4 regions of the Paenibacillus sp. VMFN-D1 genome follow, and region 2 is predicted to be linked to each of the others. Evidence: predicted binding sites of a transcription regulator. Region 2 holds the regulator's gene; each other region holds the start of a gene.
What was found. Region 2 encodes LexA, which represses DNA repair genes until DNA is damaged. Its sites were predicted from a motif close to CGAACATATGTTCG; they were not measured.

Region 1: addB (helicase-exonuclease AddAB subunit AddB) is a predicted target of LexA. The motif match lies at 1,216-1,229, and genes of this name have one in related genera.
Region 3: recA (recombinase RecA) is a predicted target of LexA. The motif match lies at 1,286-1,299, and genes of this name have one in related genera.
Region 4: C7820_RS19975 (YhjD family protein) is a predicted target of LexA. The motif match lies at 1,291-1,304, and genes of this name have one in related genera.

Annotation. Positions count from the first base shown of each region.
Region 1 is NZ_QRDU01000001.1:248,036-250,240, forward strand. Features, by position in the region: gene C7820_RS01140 (SRPBCC family protein) at 190-615, shown strand; gene C7820_RS01145 (ArsR/SmtB family transcription factor) at 618-995, shown strand; gene addB (helicase-exonuclease AddAB subunit AddB) at 1,299-2,205, shown strand, end outside.
Region 2 is NZ_QRDU01000001.1:860,052-862,256, forward strand. Features, by position in the region: gene C7820_RS04110 (response regulator transcription factor) at 1-781, shown strand, start outside; gene lexA (transcriptional repressor LexA) at 877-1,503, opposite strand; gene C7820_RS04120 (LysM peptidoglycan-binding domain-containing protein) at 1,743-2,123, shown strand.
Region 3 is NZ_QRDU01000001.1:2,763,557-2,765,761, reverse strand. Features, by position in the region: gene C7820_RS12655 (competence/damage-inducible protein A) at 1-1,035, shown strand, start outside; gene recA (recombinase RecA) at 1,369-2,205, shown strand, end outside.
Region 4 is NZ_QRDU01000002.1:965,763-967,967, reverse strand. Features, by position in the region: gene C7820_RS19985 (divergent polysaccharide deacetylase family protein) at 1-857, opposite strand, end outside; tRNA gene C7820_RS19980 (tRNA-Leu) at 1,034-1,118, opposite strand; gene C7820_RS19975 (YhjD family protein) at 1,322-1,783, shown strand; gene C7820_RS19970 (hypothetical protein) at 1,842-2,057, opposite strand.

The DNA.
Region 1 (2,205 bases), 610 kb from region 2:
AATATGAGCTATAATAGCAATATAAGGAGCCGAAAGGCTCCTTTTTTTGTTGGATTCCGGCTTACGGGCCGTGAGAAGGACAAGGGGTTGACATGAAACCAAAAGGTTTCGTATAATCTATGTGAAACCAAATGGTTTCGCATTCGAATGTAAACCGGGTTTATTGACTGCATACGGAGGTACTTATACATGGAAAACTCAACAAACAATGCTTTGCCTGATATTCGCCACACCGGCGTATTCCAGGCTCCGATCCAGAAAGTGTGGGAGGCGGTGGCGACTCCCGAAGGGCTGTCCGCCTGGTTCATGCCCAATGACATGCAGCCCGTCGTAGGCCATGAATTTCAAATTAATGCCGGTCCGTACGGCATGTCGCCGTGCAAGGTGACCGAAGTGGATCCGCCGCACCGGCTGGCGTTCCGCTGGGGCAAGGACTGGACGCTTGCTTTCGAGCTGAAGGAGCTGGACGGCAAAACGGAAGTAACGCTCATCCACTCCGGCTGGAGCGCGGACCAAGTGACCGAGTTCAACCAGCCGCACACGATCGTGCGCGAGACGATGGACCAAGGCTGGGCCGGACTCCACCAGAAGCTGGGCAGATACGTCGAGGCGTAAGCATGACGGCGACTGCGTCCAAGCACGACGTGTTCCAGGCCGTGGCCGACCCGACCCGGCGCCAGCTGCTGAAGCTGCTGTCCGATCAGGAGATGCCCGTAACGGTTCTCAGCAGCCATTTTCCGATCAGCCGGACGGCGGTTTCCAAGCATCTGCGGATTCTGTCGGAGGCAGGACTGGTGAAGGAAAGGAAGGTCGGCCGCGAGACGAGGTACCGGCTGGATCCGGGGCCCTTGCAGGAGCTCAAGGATTGGTACTCCTATTTTGAACGCTTTTGGGAGAACAAGATGGCAGCCCTGCAGCACTTCGTGGAGTCGGATGGTTCCGAACGCTTCCCTGCCCCGCTGACCGTTGTGGAAGAGGAGAAGGAACAAGATTAGCCGGTGATTCAATCGCTCTATGCTGAACCATGTTCCCTGCATGATGGCCGGAAGGCTGGAAACTAGCATTCGTAAAAATCTAGCGAAACAAGAGACAGCGGTACAAGAGGATCACCTCCTCCTGTACCGCTGTTTGGCATGCCGGGAAACGGCGTTCCTTCGGTTTGATCGTATCTGGAAAATTGTAAAAAACGGCAAGTGCCTCCTTTTTACAGTTCCGCAAACATACGTTCTTTTCAAAAAAGGTTGTGTTATACTTATATTTAATAGTTTTCGAGGTTTACATACGAAGGAGGCAACACCATGTCGGTTCATTTTCTGATCGGACGATCCGGTAGCGGCAAGACGACGGCGATCCTAAGCGAGATCACGTCCCGGCTGCAAACAGAGCCTAAGGGCAGCCCGCTGATCCTGCTCGTTCCCGAGCAGGGCTCATTCCAGGCGGAGCATAGCCTGGTATCATCGGGCGCTGTCAAAGGCAGCGTCCGTGCGCAGGTTCTCAGCTTCCGGCGCCTGGCGTACCGGGTGATGCAGGAGACCGGCGGGTCGGCGAGAGTCGGCATCAGCGAAGAAGGCAAAAAAATGCTGCTGTACAAAATCATTCAGCGCCGCAAAGAGGAGCTGAAGCTGTTCGGTGCCTCCGGTGACCAGCTGGGTTTCATAGGCAAGCTGAACGAGCTGTATACCGAGCTCAAGCGGTACTGCGTAGATTCCGCCGTGCTGGAAGAGCATTTGACCCAGCTGACGGAGCAGAAGGCGGCCGCGCCGATCCTGCGCTATAAGCTGGAGGATTTATGGACGGTGTACCGCGACTTTGAACAGGAAATATCACCGCTTTATATAGATGATGAAGATACGCTTGTCACTTTGGCCGAAGGGATTCGCCGCTCGTCTTATGTCAAAGGCGCGGACGTATGGATCGACGGCTTCCACGGGATGACTCCGCAGGAATACGGGGTTGTTCGCGAGCTGATGGCCCATGCGTCATCGGTCACCATTGCGCTCACGCTGGACAAGCCGTACCACGGCAGCATGCAGCCGCATGAGCTGGACCTGTTTCACCCGACCGCCACGACTTACATCAAGCTGAGAGGAATGGCCGACGAGCTGGGCATCGAAACGAACGATTCGATTCTGCCGGCATCGGACCTGCCCAAATTCCGCCTCAGCCCGCGGCTTGCTCATTTAGAGCGCGGTTATGACCGGCGGA
Region 2 (2,205 bases):
CCTGAAGTATTTACGCGAGGCTGTATTTCAGCGCTGGGCGAGCGGACTCGATACCGGGCGCCTTGACGTCGCGTCTATAATTGAGAGCTACCCCGCATTCCAACTGGTGATGGTTAAGATGGAGAGCGACGCGCCGGTGCATCTGGAGCATTTTATTATTGAAAATGTGCTTGGTGAGCTGATTGAAGCGCACGGCTGCGGATTTGTGACAAGCATGGACGAAACGAGCCTGATCGGCCTCGTCTCGCTGGAGGAAGAGGGAGGGATGAAACGCCTGACGGATGAGCTGCGCGCTAACTTGAAACGATGCGTCAAGGTGCCTTTCCAAATTCAGTCGACGGGACTCATCACAGATATTCACCGGGTGCCGGAGGAAGTGCGGCGGATGCGCCAGGAATCAGCATCACTGGAGTACGAATACAACAACCCGGGCGGTAACCGCGCGATCGAGGTCGCGGTGCAGTACATCAAAGCGCACTATCATACGGATCTGTCCCTGGAAAAGGTAGCTTCGGTCGTGTTTCTGAATCCGGTCTACTTCAGCCAGCTGTTTAAGCAGAAGACGGGAAACGGCTTCAAGGAATACGTCACCAATCTGCGGATCGAACAAGCCTGCAAGCTGCTGCTGCAAACGCATTTGAAGCTGGCCGATATTTCGGACAAAGTCGGATATGTGGACGTCAAGCATTTTACCCAGGTATTTCGCAAAAAAACGGGAAAAACGCCGACGGAGTACCGTCTGGAGCAAACGGCGGATTCCCGTGAGGCGTGTCCCACCTGAATCAACCTGCCTTGATCCCAACGCCGAAAAGAGCCCTTGACCTTCCTGAGTAAGGAAGAGCAAGGGCTCTATTGCTGCTTGTCCAGCACCATCTGCTAGTGAATATCGCGGAACAGCCCGACGACTTTGCCCAGAATGGTGACATGGTTCAGACGCAAAGGTTCGTAAGCCGGGTTCTCCGGTTGAAGCCGGATATGGTCCTTCTCCTTGTAAAACGTCTTCACGGTTGCCTCATCCTCATCCGTCATGGCAACGACGATGTCCCCGTTATCGGCTGTCTGCTGTTGTCTCACGATGACGTAGTCACCGTTATGAATGCCCGCCTCGATCATACTGTCCCCAACGACGGAAAGCATAAATACTTTCTCATCTCCGACATAGTGCTGCGGCAGAGGGAAGTAATCTTCAATGTTCTCCGTTGCCGTGATCGGCACCCCCGCTGTGACCTTGCCTACTACGGGAACTCTGGCGATCGTATGCGTGAACAGATTGCTGCTCTCGGATTCTTCTTGTCCCAACAGTTCAATGGCACGAGGCTTCGTAGGGTCTCTGCGGATCAAGCCTTTCTTCTCCAGTCGGTCCAAATGGCCGTGTACGGTCGAGCTGGAAGCCAACCCTACCGCCTCACCGATCTCTCGGACGGATGGAGGATAACCCTTGGCGCGGACTTCATTTCTGATAAATTCCAATATCGCTTGCTGCCGGCTAGATATCTTTGACATTCCCCATCAACCCCATTTAGTAACGTTTGGTAAAATTATAACATAGAACTGCCGTTCGTACAAACATAAGTTCTAAATGATTTTGCTTTGATGGAGCGGGATTTTTGCGGTTTCTGAATGAAGGAAACCAGCCTCTAAAAACATAGGAACAATTGTTCGAAAAAAGTATTGAACAAAACAAATGTTCGTGTTATATTGTTCTCATAAAACAAGAACAAACGTTTGGAGGCGTAATATTTATGCTGAAACACACTACATACCAAAGTATTTATAATAACCCATCCGTTAACCCATCCATCAATGAAGCTATAGCAACTCCTTGGTTGAAGAAAGTCCAGTCCTTCGTGCCAGGCCCTGCCTTGATCAAACTGATCCTGGCGGCCCTGATTATTTTGGTCGGATGCACAGGTGTCGTTCGCGTATTCGCGGGAACCTCGGATGATGTTCGGTTAGAGAAAAATGTCATCGTTCAGCAAGGCGATACGTTGTGGGGAATCGCTTCTGCCCATAAGCCGGAAGACATGGATATCCGCGCATACATTATGGCGGTGAAGAAGTATAACGATTTAACCAGCAGCGAAATTCAAGCCGGAGAAGTATTGGCACTCCCACAATATTAATAGAAGATAAATGATCAAGAGCTTGGAAAGGTGTGAACCTTGACAAGCTCTTTTTATCATGGCAAAGTTAGGTATGACTTGA
Region 3 (2,205 bases), 1.9 Mb from region 2:
GTCGGCCGCTCCCTGCACATTGACCGGCTGGCGATGGATCAAATCGAAAGGTTCTTCGCAGGGCGGGGGATCAACATGACGGAGAACAACCGCCGCCAGGCGCTCGTCATCGACGGCAGCACGCCGCTTCCGAATGAAACGGGATTGGCCGTTGGACTTGCGCTTGCCCAGGAGGATAACTTCTACATCGTTCTGCCTGGTCCTCCAAAAGAGATGAAGCCGATGTTCGACCAGCAGGCGAAGCCGTGGCTCCTTCAGCACGCCTTGACCGACGAAATGCCGATTTACTCCAAAATGCTGAAGTTTGCCGGTATCGGCGAATCGCTGCTGGAGGATCGGCTTCTGGACCTGATCGACGGGCAGACCGATCCAACGATCGCTCCTTATGCGAAGGAGGGAGAAGTGACCGTACGCATCTCCACCAAAGCGCCTACAGAGCTGGAAGCCATGGAGAAACTGAATGCGATGCAGGGGCAAATTCAAAGCCGGCTCGCAGATCATATGTACGCCAGCATGGACGTGCCGATCGAACGGATCATCGTTGACATGATGGCGGACCGCGGGATTACGCTGAGCGCCGCTGAGAGCTGCACAGGAGGCATGCTGATGGAGAGCATTACGTCCATTCCGGGCAGCGCCACCATGTTCCTGGGAGGGATCGTCTGCTACTCCAACGAGATGAAGGAGAAGCTGCTGCATGTCCCGCATGCGCTGCTGGAGGGAGACGACGCACCGGGAGCGGTGAGCGCCGAAGTGGCCGAGGTGCTTGCCGAGAACGTGCGGATGATCACGGACAGCGACTTCGGCTTATCCGTCACGGGTGTAGCGGGGCCGGGGTATTCCGAACGCAAACCGGTCGGCCTCGTGTACGTCGGGATCGCCCAGCGCGGACAGAAGACCGAAGTGTTTGAGCTGAAGCTGAACGGCAACCGCGAAACGATCCGGGTCCGCTCGGTCAAAACGCTGCTGTACCGGTTGTGGCAAAGACTGGTATCTACCGATCCGGCCACCGGGGAGTCCAAGGATCAGGTTTGAAGTTGTGCAGCCGTCCGCCAGGCGGTATAATATAACCATACGGAAGAACCGTGCAAAAATAAGTTTGCCGCGGTTCTTTTTCTTATGGTTGGAGGAGGGTGGAAGCCTGTTCCAGTTCGGACTCTAGCATCCGATCATCATAGAAGAACAAACGCCTTCGGGGGACCCACACATTTGGCGGGCTTTCCTTGCGGCGGTTGGTTTAAGGTACGGCGGCATGATGATGAGAGGAGAATGCCCGGCAAAAAAACGAATGTATGTTCGAAAAAATGCTTGGCAAACGTTCCAAAACAAGGTATCATAATAGTATAAACGGTGAAGGATGTGAGTTTATTGTCAGATCGTCGTGCTGCGCTTGAAATGGCGCTTCGTCAAATAGAGAAACAATTCGGTAAAGGTTCGATCATGAAACTCGGTGAGTCGACACATATGCAGGTGGAAGTTGTTCCCAGTGGCTCCCTGGCTCTAGATATAGCACTTGGTATTGGCGGACTTCCAAGAGGCCGCGTTATTGAAGTATATGGACCGGAATCTTCCGGTAAGACGACGGTGGCCCTCCATGCCATCGCTGAAGTACAGAAAGTCGGTGGACAAGCTGCTTTCATCGATGCGGAGCATGCGCTTGATCCTTCGTATGCCAACAAGCTTGGCGTCAACATTGACGAGCTGCTGCTGTCTCAACCGGACACCGGTGAGCAGGCGTTGGAAATTGCGGAAGCCCTCGTACGCAGCGGCGCCGTTGATATTATCGTCGTGGACTCGGTTGCCGCGCTCGTACCGAAAGCGGAAATCGAAGGCGAAATGGGTGATTCCCACGTAGGTCTGCAGGCTCGTCTGATGTCCCAGGCACTGCGTAAGTTGTCCGGTGCGATTGCGAAGTCGAAGACGATTGCGATCTTTATCAACCAGCTTCGTGAGAAAGTCGGCGTCATGTTCGGGAATCCGGAGACGACTCCGGGTGGCCGTGCGCTGAAGTTCTATTCTTCCGTTCGTCTGGATGTACGCCGTATTGAGAGCATCAAGATGGGCAATGATGTCGTGGGTAACCGTACGCGGATCAAGGTCGTCAAGAACAAGGTGGCGCCTCCGTTCAAGCAGGCGGAGATCGACATCATGTACGGCGAAGGCATTTCCAAGGAAGGCAGCATTATCGATATCGGTACGGAATTG
Region 4 (2,205 bases), on a different contig from region 2:
CGGACGAGATCGCTGATTCCTACAAAAGATACGGAATTCTGCATACCAGTGATGCTTTGGCGAATGGCCTCCGCCGTCTTTTTCCCCTGCACGCCGACATGCCCGATCGTTACACAGTTCTGATGTTCGCTCGCCCAGGTTTCAACGGCTTTCATTTGTTTGCTGACATGGCTGACGGTGTGCCGGTCGTCCAGAAATATGTTATTGGCCACCGGAGGCATTCCCATCTGAACGGCCAGCTTGCCGACAACGGAATGGTAGTTGGTCTTGCTGTCCACGAAGAACAACCCGCGCTCGCGGCAGACCTCCAGCACGATGGACATGATCCGTTCGTCTCCGGTAATCTTCGATCCCATATGATTGTTCATACCGACCGCATACGGCACGTTGTCGATGGCCTCCTCCACCCGTTGGCGAATCTCCTCATTGCTCATATTGGAGGTAATGGCGCCGGGACCCAGCCACTTGGGATTGCCCTGCTTGGGCTCCATCGGCATATGGACAATGACGTCATGCCCCTGTTTATGGGCCAGCTCCGCGTCGGTTTTACTGGTAGGAAGAAACGGCATGATGGCCACGGTCAGCTTAATCGGCAGGGACAGCATTTCTTCGGTCCCCCCTTGCCCGTTCCCAAAGTCGTCGATGATGATCGCAACCTTTTTATCCGGCTTCATGTCACTTTGCCGCTTGTCTGCCGCGGGCTGCTCCGCTTGCTCGTTAAAGACCCGTTCCGCCGCCAGTGATCGTTCCCCATCCGCGAGGGCGGTTTGACCAGAAAGCGCAACCGTAAGCGCCAGTCCCGCTGCCGCAATATTCCGCCAGCCGTGATGCAGCTTATTGAAAGATGATGTACTCAAGCAACTTCCTCCTTTACTCGGTATCTCCACGATGTGGTTTCATTGTTTGAGGAAGTTGGAGGAATTATGTATAGCAAAAATCCCCGCTACTCCCCTCTCAGGAAAGTTACGGGAAATAACAAATAAACACAAAAAGGCGTCCCCGCTGTTCAAAACGGGAACGCCTTATGTATGTATGCGGTCGAGAGGACTCGAACCTCCACGGGGGGTTAGCCCACACGGACCTGAACCGTGCGCGTCTGCCAATTCCGCCACGACCGCAAATCGGTCGGTCACTCTTTGAAAGATTCAATCTTTCGCGGCGACAAGATAGATCATACCATGCTGGACAGGTATAGTCAACACTTTTTCATAAAAAGTTTAATCTCCTCTTCATTCTGAACAATTTCCAGTTCCTATCTATTGAATAATCCAAGCATTTGCGGGTAAAATAAGAACATAAGTTCGTAAAGGTGGTGATATGTATGGCAGCACCCGGCATGACGTCGGAAGAGGCATCGCTGATTAAGAGTTATCTGCTCCTGATTTTTATTCATAAAGTTTTCGAACGGGACATTCGGATTATGGAGGAGAGCGGCGTATTCAAGACGCCCCAGTTGTATTCGGAATTGATTGTGAACGGCGACCGGCAGGCCGGCACGCTGCTCGCTGAAGTCAAGCGGGAAATGAGAAGACGCAAGATCCGGATCCTTCGAATCTTACAAGATGATACCGGGGTCAGGGCGGAATATTCCTGCAGAGGCTACACCGACGAAATGAATATCCTCTGGCCGGCTTTTCGTAACGAGATGCTCGTCCGGATGAGAGTTTATCTCGGGCTGGATCCTTTCTCTCCCGAAGACCGTTCTCTCCTTCCCGTCTCTTCTTTTACTCACCATATGGACCACCCCGCTGCTCCCTATTTTCAGGAGGGCTCCAAACCATAAGAGCCGCCTGGAGTCCCCCGATATGAACCAATGGGAACCGAACCAGACGGCTCTGCTATTATTCCAGAGGGCTTTGACGCGGAGCGCTCGCAGGCTGGAACAAGTAGTTCCGGTCCAGCTTGACCACTTTGCGGTTGCGGCGGCGGATCAGCACCTGGCTGCCGTCCCAAGCTACAACAATCCCGGTCACATCATTGCTTTCGATGCCGTCGCGAACCACCCGGACCTGCTCTCCGGATTGGCGGTACACATCCAATTCCTCATCGCTGATCATCTCCAATCCTCCTTTGCTTCTGAAGCAATCTCTTCATGTAATAAACATGGATAAGTATATGCTTTTCCCGCATATCTTACAATGGAATCGGTGTTTACCGACCTTTATTATACACAAGACTGAGCGGGTTCAATGGCATTTTTCGTTA